3 regions of the Vibrio kasasachensis genome follow, and region 3 is predicted to be linked to each of the others. Evidence: predicted binding sites of a transcription regulator. Region 3 holds the regulator's gene; each other region holds the start of a gene.
What was found. Region 3 encodes PurR, which represses purine synthesis genes. Its sites were predicted from a motif close to TNANGNAAACGTTTNCNTNA; they were not measured.

Region 1 (3,250 bases), on a different contig from region 3:
GCCTAAAGGGCTTCATTTAACACATATATTTGAGGCGGAAAAACAACGAGCGATTGCAATAATCTCATTCTATATCTTGGCTATTTGTATTTTTTGGTTTCGCTATACTCAAATGACACACCTACGCCTTAAAGAATTGGCGATGTTAGATCCGATGACGAACCTACAAAATCGCCGTGGGTTTGCGCATAAGTTGAAGGGGTTAGAGCCAGCGAAATATATCGCAATCGCGGTATTTGATATTGATGATTTTAAAGCCATTAATGATAGTCATGGTCATCAAGCGGGTGATGAAGTCATTTGCCAAATAGCCAAGCAACTTAACAATAGCTTGCGTCAAGCTGATCTGGTTGCTCGATTTGGCGGGGAAGAATTTGTTGTTGCGATCAGTAGTGAATCTATTGCGGTGGTTCAAGCAATACTCAAACGCGTACAGAATGATATCAGCATACCTGAAATTCATCTATCTAATGGGCACGTTATGCCAGTAACCGCGTCTGGTGGCGCGGTTATTTATCGTTGGAGTCAGTTTGATGACATTACTCAATTTTGGCAAAACAACGGTATAGGAAAAGCAGATACTTTACTTTATCAAGCGAAGACAACCGGTAAAAACCGTATCATTATTGCGCAAGATTGGTAGTGGGACTTGATTTAGTTGAGGCTGACAGGTGTAAAAAAGGATGGCAAAGCCATCCTTTTTTGTTTCTTGTAATCACAATGTGATTACAGAATAAAATCGCGTACTTCAGGGTCTTTACGCTCTAGATAGTGCGTTGACTTAATGCGGCGAATTGTACGGCAACGGCCACGTATCAGTAGTGTTTCGGTGGTTGCAATATTACCTTGGCGAGTAATGCCTTCTAGCAGGTCACCTTTAGTAATACCAGTGGCTGAAAAGACAACGTTATCACTGCGTGCCATGTCTTCCATTTTTAGTACGACACCCGCTTCTACGCCCATCTCTTTACAACGAGCAAGTTCAGCCGCGCCATAGATACGGTTTTCTTCGGTGTCGCCTTTTACTTCGTGGCGTGGCATGAGACGAGCATTCATATCACCGTCTAATGCGCGGATAACCGCGGCAGAAACTACGCCTTCTGGAGCGCCGCCGATGCAGTACATTGCGTCCACTTCGCTATCAGGCATACAAGTTAGGATTGAAGCCGCTACATCACCATCTGGCACAGCGAAAACACGTACGCCCATCGCTTGCATTTCTGCGATGGTTTGATCATGGCGTGGCTTTGCAAGAGTGATAACAACAAGAGTATCTAACGTTTTGTTTAACGCTTTAGCGACATTCTCTAAGTTCTCTCTGAGTGGTTTGTGCAGGTCGATACAGCCTTTTGCGCCTGGACCAACAACCAGTTTTTCCATGTACATGTCAGGTGCTTTTAAGAAGCTACCTTTTTCACCAGCAGCGAGCACGGCTAACGCATTTGACTGACCCATTGCCGTCATGCGAGTGCCTTCAATTGGGTCTACTGCGATATCAACCTCATCGCCGCCAGTACCAACATGCTCACCAATGTACAGCATTGGTGCATCATCGATTTCGCCTTCACCAATAACAATTTCACCGCTTATTTCGGTTTTATTGAGAAGGATGCGCATGACTTCTACTGCGGCACCGTCGGCTGCGTTTTTATCGCCACGCCCAAGCCATTTATAGCCGGCGAGAGCAGCGCCTTCAGTGACTCGAGAAAATGCCATTGCTAAATCGCGTTTCATGATGACTCCAAATAGGTTTTATGGAAGGAAGTAAATTTGGCGAGATTCTATCATACCGAAAAGGAAACGTTTGCTTTTTTGCGGTTGGAGATTGAATTTGATTAACAAAGCGAAGTAAAGTAGCTAGTAAAGGCGTTATCAAGCGGTTAACGTTAGGTAAATGTCAGTAACTGCTGTTTTTTTGCGCGAATGGTGCACAATATCAAATATAGGGCGTGTGTCTATGGGCTCTGCTAAGTAGAATGAAGGCAATACGTGAAGCGAACTTCACTTCAACCGAATAGAACAAGGTAGGCTAAGATGTCTTTTGAAGTATTAGAAAAACTAGAAGCAAAAATTCAAACTGCAGTAGATACAATCGCACTGCTTCAAATGGAAGTGGAAGAGCTGAAAGAAGACAAAGAGAAGCTAACTGTAGAAGCAAATGATCTGCGCACTAGCCGTGCAGATCTAGAGCAAAAATCTGAGCAAATGCAGCAAGAGCATGCAGTATGGCAAGATCGCATCCGTAACCTACTAGGTAAAATGGATGATGTAGAATAATTTATTCTATACCCTTCATACTTGAAGTTGCAGCGGTGTTGGCTGTGTTCGTGCGCCCCAATCACATAGTTCACCTATGCTCAGGGGACTTTCTTACTTGCCGCCTACCTGCATCTTCAAGTTTCTTGGGTGTATTCTACTGATATTTGTGTAATGGGCTGACCGGAAGGTCGGTCTTTTTTATGTTTGCTTGATGGAAAAAGGTTGGCGATGAGCCAACCTTTTAAATCTGCTTTAGTAGCGCGTTAACGAACAGCTATTATTCTTGAGGACGCACACCCAATGTATGGCAAAGCGCGTAAGTCATTTCTGCGCGGTTCAGCGTATAAAAGTGGAAATCCTTGACACCTTCACGACCTAGAATTCGGACCATATCGATAGCTTGGCTAGCGCCCACTAGCTGGCGGGTGGTAGGATCATCATCCAAACCTTCAAATTGTTTTGCCATCCATCCCGGTACTTTGACATTGTTTTGCGCAGCAAAGCGAGCAGCTTGATTAAAATTGGATACGGGTAGAATCCCAGGCACGATTTCAACATCAATACCAGCGGCAACGCAGCGATCACGAAAGCGTAAATAGCTTTCCACATCAAAGAAGAATTGCGTGATAGCGCGGTTTGCCCCCGCTTCAACTTTGCGTTTTAAGTTGAGTAGATCAGCTTGGGAGCTTTTCGCTTCGGGGTGGACTTCAGGGAAAGCCGCCACCGAGATATCAAAATCATGGCGTGACTTAAGTAATTTAACAAGATCAGAGGCATACATGTCGGGCGCGCCGCCACCTGGTGGAATATCACCGCGCAGCGCAACAATACTTTCAATACCATTTGACCAGTAATCGTCTGCGATTTGGATCAGCTCTTCACGAGAGGCGTCAATGCAAGTCAAATGAGGCGCGGCAATTAAGCCAGTTGAGGACTTGATCTCTTTAATGATTGAGTGAGTGCGATCTCGCTCGCCAGAGTTTGCGCCGTA
Region 2 (3,250 bases), on a different contig from region 3:
TAGTGTAACCTGTCGGGATCGCTTCGCGTTCTATTGTTAGCGTCAGTTCGCCATCAATACCGCCTGCGCAACCCATGTAGACTTCGCCTTCTTGCTCTGAGTCAGTGTTGAGTAGGATTTCACCTTCTAACCAGCCAGCTTCAAGGCCAAACGCTCCCGTCATCCCGGCTTCTTCATCAATGGTCAGTAATACTTCGATAGGACCGTGCTTGATGTCATTTGATGCAAGAACAGCTAGGCATGAAGCCATGCCGATGCCGTTATCAGCACCAAGCGTTGTGCCTTTCGCTGTTACCCATTCGCCGTCGATGTACGGTTGGATTGCATCGGTAGTGAAGTCATGTTGTGTGTCTTCATTCTTCTGCGGCACCATGTCAATGTGTGCTTGAAGAACGACGCCTTTTTTGTTTTCCATTCCTGATGTGGCTGGTTTTTTGATAAATACATTGCCAGTTGGATCACGGCGAACATCTAAACCTTGTTCTTGAGCCCAGTTTACAATGTATTGCGCTAACGCTTCTTCATGCTTAGAAGGATGGGCAATAGAACAAATTTTATCGAAGAACTGCCAAAGTGGAGTTGGCGATAACTCGCTGATTTCAGAATGGAACTCAGACACGGATGACTCCTTATATTACTTAAGACCAGATCATGTTGCAGGTATAACCACTAAGTGCGGGATGAAATACTAGAGCTGGGCTACAAATTAGAGGAAGCTAGCATATCACTCTCATAAGAAAGAGAGTAGAGCGATGATAGCTTTTATCATTTGTCGGATGAAAATGCGTTAATTTTGCTAAAAACCTGATAGGCAATCGTTTTCACTGAAGATGTTTGTTTTTTGTTGTAGGCACCTTTTGTTGTAATTTTATTACACAAATAAATTGATATAAATCAAGTTTGCGATTTTTTTGCGAGTTTTATCATCAAATGCATTGTAATTTTTTTTCTTTAGGGTATATTTGTAACCAACTTCACAAGTTGAAGAAAAAACGCTCAAAGGATGAGTCCGATTTATCGCCTCCAAGGAACTGAGAAATCAACGTTTGTTTTTAATGCATTGATTTAAGGTGATAGCATGAAAGGTTTACCAAGTGCAATGTTCTGGATAAACAGCTCTGTTTATACTAGTAATTTTGTATACCCAACCAGCTTTGGCTACTAGTTCTTAGCTTGTTATTAAACAGTTTTGTTCGACCCCTATTATTGGAATTTTTTTACAGCTAACTATTTTAGCTGCAATGATTCAACCGCCACTCACTTTGAGTGGCGTTTTTTTATCCCCTCATTAAATCTTAAAGCCTGTTGTTTCTCGTCAAATATGCCCAATACTGCGTAGCCTCAATATATCTTCCTATTACACGTGCCATTTTCACCTAGTTCAACGCTGAAATTTTACAACATGGTTCAAAATATCATCAAATATTTCATGCTAAGTAAGTTGCGATTACTTTATGAAAAATAAGGTGAACACAGGTGTTTGTGGTCGTTATTTCTGTTTATAGAGTGACTTTATAAAGAAAAATATTAATTAGAGTGATAATTCTATCTGGAATTTGTTATTTGATAACTTTATAATCCCAGCCAATCGATTACGCAAACGTTTACTTTAAATTTTATAGGATTCGACAATGTTCGAGAAACTGTTCAAACTCAGCGAGAATGACACCAATGTCAAAACTGAGATCATCGCCGGTGTGACTACCTTCTTAACGATGGCTTACATCATTTTTGTCAACCCAGCGATGCTTGCTGATGCTGGTATGGATAAGGGTGCCGTTTTTGTGGCGACCTGTTTAGCCGCTGCGATTGGCTGTTTCATTATGGGCTTTGTGGCAAACTACCCAATCGCCCTTGCTCCTGGTATGGGATTAAACGCTTTCTTCACTTATGGTGTTGTATTGGGCATGGGACATACATGGCAAGTGGCACTCGGCGCCGTGTTCATTTCTGGTTTGCTATTTATGGCGTTGAGTATCTTCAAGGTTCGTGAATGGATCATTAATTCAATTCCAATGTCCCTTCGTACAGGTATCTCTGCGGGTATTGGTCTATTCCTAGCTTTCATCGGTTTACAGAATGCCGGTATCGTAGTTGATAACCCAGCAACGTTGGTGAGCCGTGGCGATATTACGAGCCTTAAGCCAGCACTTGCAGCCCTTGGCTTCTTTTTGACGATTGGTTTGGTGTACCGTGGCGTGCGCGGCGCGGTAATGATCGCAATCTTGATTATTACCACAATTGGTCTCCTATTAGGTGACGTTCAGTGGGGGGGGTTAATGTCAACACCACCAAGTATTGCTCCAACATTAATGCAAATGAACATTGCTGATGTATTCGAAGTGGGCATGATTTCCGTTGTATTTGCATTCTTATTTGTTGATTTATTTGATACGGCTGGAACCTTGGTCGGCGTTGCAACAAAAGCGAATTTAATTAAAGAAGATGGAAAACTACCGCGTTTGAGTAAGGCGTTGTTGGCAGATTCTACGGCGACATCGGTAGGTGCTGTGCTGGGAACATCAAGCACGACATCTTTTGTTGAATCAACAGCAGGCGTAGCCGCTGGTGGTCGTACTGGCTTAACTGCTGTTGTTGTTGGTGTGTTGTTTATACTGGCTCTTTTCTTTGCCCCATTAGCTGGCATGATCCCTGCCTATGCAACCGCTGGCGCGCTGTTCTATGTTGCTATTTTGATGATGTCGGGTCTTGTGAGTATCGACTGGCGTGATCTAACTGAAGCTGCGCCAGTTGTCGTGACTTGCTTGTTGATGCCTTTGACTTACTCTATTGCTGAAGGTATTGCCTTGGGTTTTATTTCTTACTCGGCAATTAAGTTGTTAAGTGGTAAAGGGCGCGAAGTTTCTATTAGTGTTTGGGTTCTATCTGCTGTCTTTATACTCAAATATTTATTCGCTTAAGTACGATAATGTGCCAAGTAGATAGTGACTTGGTGCATTCTCCAGTGAAATCGCAAAAGCCATAGTAGATCACACTGCTATGGCTTTTTTTTTGTTAGAGGAAATTCCCCATTGGTATTATAAGGCTGTTTGGGTAGAATAATCGTTTGCGCAGCTTGTCCCCATTTAGCTGTCCGCACTCTGCTGTTTTTTGCATGAGAGCACCATTTGCAAATTAGGGGATGCAGAACTTTAAATTATTAGGTTATTACAATGAGTAAAAAATTCGTTATTACTTGGGACAACATGCAGAACTACTGCCGTCAGCTTGCTGAAAAACAGATGCCAGC
Region 3 (3,250 bases):
AATTAATTTCAACTGTATTCTATTCATAAGTCGTAACATTTCTAGTCTTTGTTATATTAAACTCAAGAAAGATGATTTTTTATTGATTCAAAACAAACCTAGCTTAGTTGTTAACATTTTGCCATTTTTTGACCCATTTAGTCACAACATGCGTTATCGCTATTCATTTTTCTTCGCTAAAATACTAACAGTACGAAAACTTGGAGCATTATCAGATGCAAGAACTAAAAGCTTTTAATGAAAAGCGTGCAGAAATTTACTGGTGGTTTTCTAGTTTGTTTGCCAAAGAGCTTACAGAGGCAGAACTAGTTCAATATCAAAGCCCTGAAATTCGCAGCTTCCTAGCTGGTCTTGGTGAAAACCCAACACTAAAACCCGCAATTGATCGACTTGTTGACGCGCTAAATCGTCAGATCGATCGCGAGGATGGACAACTTGAACTTGCCGCTGATTTTTGTGACTTATTTTTAAAGTCAGACAAGGAATCAGCATTACCTTATGCCTCTATGTATGTGGGTAAGAGCGGTCTATTACATGATGAACCCGCGATAGAGATGGAAGCACTGCTCATTCAACACGGTGTTGCGATCAATAAAGAGATGAATGAACCTGCTGACCATATTGCCATCGAACTCGACCTCTTAGGTAATATGATTATTCGCTCAAATGAACTTGAGCAGGAGCGTCATTTAAATGATGCGCTCATCGAACAAGAATCCTTTATTCGTCAACATATTCTTAACTGGGTACCAAAATTCTCAGCAAAGAGCCAAAGTTTAGACTCGTTTGGCTTCTACTCTGCGGTTGTATCGCTTCTGGTTGCATTCCTAAACCTTGATTGCGACTATCTTGTTGGTGAAGCCGACTAAAATCCGACTTCCGTTTGATGGGAAAAGGTTTTCGTTTGCTACTGGCGACGATGCGGTCTAAAATCGTAACCGAAAACGATAAAAAATATGAATCAAGTGCAAACCGCTGTAAAAAAGCGGTTTTTGTATTTCTAATACTTCCTGCCAATTTATTCAAGAATGTGAATAGCTAGGTGGCAACTATAAATAGGATCACACCTTATGGCCACTATAAAAGATGTTGCGCGTCTCGCGGGCGTTTCAACAACAACAGTCTCGCACGTAATTAACAAAACTCGCTTTGTTGCAGAAACAACTCAAGAACGTGTAATGGAAGCAGTACAAGAGCTAAACTACGCTCCTAGTGCCGTAGCTCGTAGTTTGAAATGTAACAGCACGCGCACCATTGGTATGCTGGTTACTCAATCTACAAACTTATTCTTTTCTGAAGTGATTGATGGTGTAGAAAGCTACTGTTATCGCCAAGGTTATACCTTAATTCTGTGCAATACCGGTGGTATCTACGAGAAACAACGTGACTATGTCCGTATGTTGGCTGAAAAGCGTGTCGATGGTATTTTAGTTATGTGTTCAGATTTCACTGAAGAATTGAGTGAGATGCTTAATCGTCACAAAGATATTCCAAAAGTGGTCATGGATTGGGGTCCTGAAAGTTCGCAAGCCGACAAAATCATCGACAACTCAGAAGAAGGTGGTTACCTCGCAACGAAGTACCTAATTAAACATGGTCACACCGATATTGCCTGTTTAAGTGGTCACTTTGAGAAAGCTGCATGTCAGGAACGTATTCAAGGCTTCAAGCGTGCTATGGCAGAAGCTAACTTACCCGTGGACGAAGATTGGATTCTAGAAGGCAACTTCGAATGTGACACAGCTGTGCTAGCTGCGGACAAAATCGTTGCTATGGATAAGCGCCCTACCGCAATTTTCTGCTTCAATGATACGATGGCACTTGGTTTAATGAGCCGCCTACAGCAAAATGGCATCCGTGTTCCTGAAGATATGTCTGTCATTGGTTACGATAACATTGAACTGGCTGAGTACTTCTCTCCGCCATTAACTACAGTTCACCAACCAAAACGTCGTGTCGGTAAAAATGCGTTTGAAATCTTACTTGAGCGAATTAAAGATAAAGAACACGACAAACGAATATTTGAAATGCATCCAGAAATCGTTGAACGCTCTACAGTAGCTAAAATAAACTAAGCTAATGATTCCTATAACAATAGCTGATGGTCATCACATCAGCTATTGCTTTTCACATTCAACTTAATTCTTGCATTAGGATCACAAATATCTCATAGTGTTGTAATACTTCTATGTCGAAGTATCTTAATCTTTAGCAAAGCAAATTAAGTCACGCACAGGGCAAACCATTCTGAAAAGATGGGACGCAAAGCCACCGGCCTAAACATTATGTATGGCAGCGGGGTTACCGATGGTAGAAATGCACTCGTTAACGGATTACTCTCCTGATTTCTGCATTAGCTGCTATTCTCTCGGACCTGATTTGGTGGCGTATTATTATACACATACACCGAGAAAGTACTGAATGGATAAACCAATACTTAAAGACTCAATGAGGCTATTTCAGCCACTAGGTCGTATTAAATCTCGCTCTATGTTTGGTGGGTTTGGGATCTTCGCAGACGAAACAATGTTTGCGCTAGTTGTACACGACAAACTTCATATTCGTGCCGACAACACACTCACTAAGCAGTTTAAACAACAAGGTCTAGAGCCGTACGTGTATCACAAGCGTGGGTTCCCTGTTGTGACCAAATACTTTGCTTTAAGTGAAGAATGGCAGGACGATTGTGACCAAACACTGCAAGTTGCTCGTGAAGCGCTTGTTAAAGCACAAAGCGAAAAGTCTACTCAAGCTGAAGCCAAACCAACTCGCATCAAGGATTTACCCAATTTACGACTGGCGACAGAACGAATGCTTAAGAAAGTCGGTATCGACAACGTTAAGCAACTCGAACAAACTGGCTCTCTTGAAGCTTACAAGGCTATTCGAGAGTCACACGTTAGTGAAATAAGCCTTGAGCTATTGTGGTCGCTTGAAGGTGCAATAAAAGGAACACACTGGTCAGTGGTTCCGCAATCTCGTCGGGATGAATTACTTTCAAGGTTGCATAACTAAACTCTAAGCCAGCGATAATCGCTGGTTTTTTTTTGAAAGTTTTCGTTGGCTTTACGGTTCTTATTCAACAAGATAGTAAATGAACATCAAGTTCAGGAGAAAAAAATGAATAAGAAGCTTGTTATCGGAGTATTTCTCGTCGCGTTAATTGCCCTGCTGATCACGCAATTTGGTGATCAACTTACGCTGACTAATGCCAAAGCCCAACAAGCTGCACTGAGTGCATTTATCGAAC

Region 1: the regulator PurR is predicted to act here: its motif matches at 1,793-1,812, upstream of glpX (class II fructose-bisphosphatase).
Region 2: the regulator PurR is predicted to act here: its motif matches at 1,593-1,612, upstream of L4C38_RS00485 (NCS2 family permease).

The regions. Positions count from the first base shown of each region.
Region 1 is NZ_JAKJTB010000014.1:112,952-116,201, reverse strand. Features, by position in the region: gene L4C38_RS12405 (sensor domain-containing diguanylate cyclase) at 1-643, shown strand, start outside; gene glpX (class II fructose-bisphosphatase) at 727-1,734, opposite strand; gene zapB (cell division protein ZapB) at 2,035-2,277, shown strand; gene metF (methylenetetrahydrofolate reductase) at 2,537-3,250, opposite strand, start outside.
Region 2 is NZ_JAKJTB010000008.1:36,507-39,756, forward strand. Features, by position in the region: gene L4C38_RS00480 (aminoacyl-histidine dipeptidase) at 1-619, opposite strand, end outside; gene vcdP (small protein VcdP) at 1,079-1,165, shown strand; gene L4C38_RS00485 (NCS2 family permease) at 1,632-2,921, shown strand; gene gpt (xanthine phosphoribosyltransferase Tet(34)) at 3,174-3,250, shown strand, end outside.
Region 3 is NZ_JAKJTB010000015.1:101,950-105,199, reverse strand. Features, by position in the region: gene torD (molecular chaperone TorD) at 216-869, shown strand; gene purR (HTH-type transcriptional repressor PurR) at 1,071-2,075, shown strand; cyclic di-GMP riboswitch class I at 2,227-2,309, shown strand; gene L4C38_RS13225 (TfoX/Sxy family DNA transformation protein) at 2,422-3,015, shown strand; gene L4C38_RS13220 (TVP38/TMEM64 family protein) at 3,121-3,250, shown strand, end outside.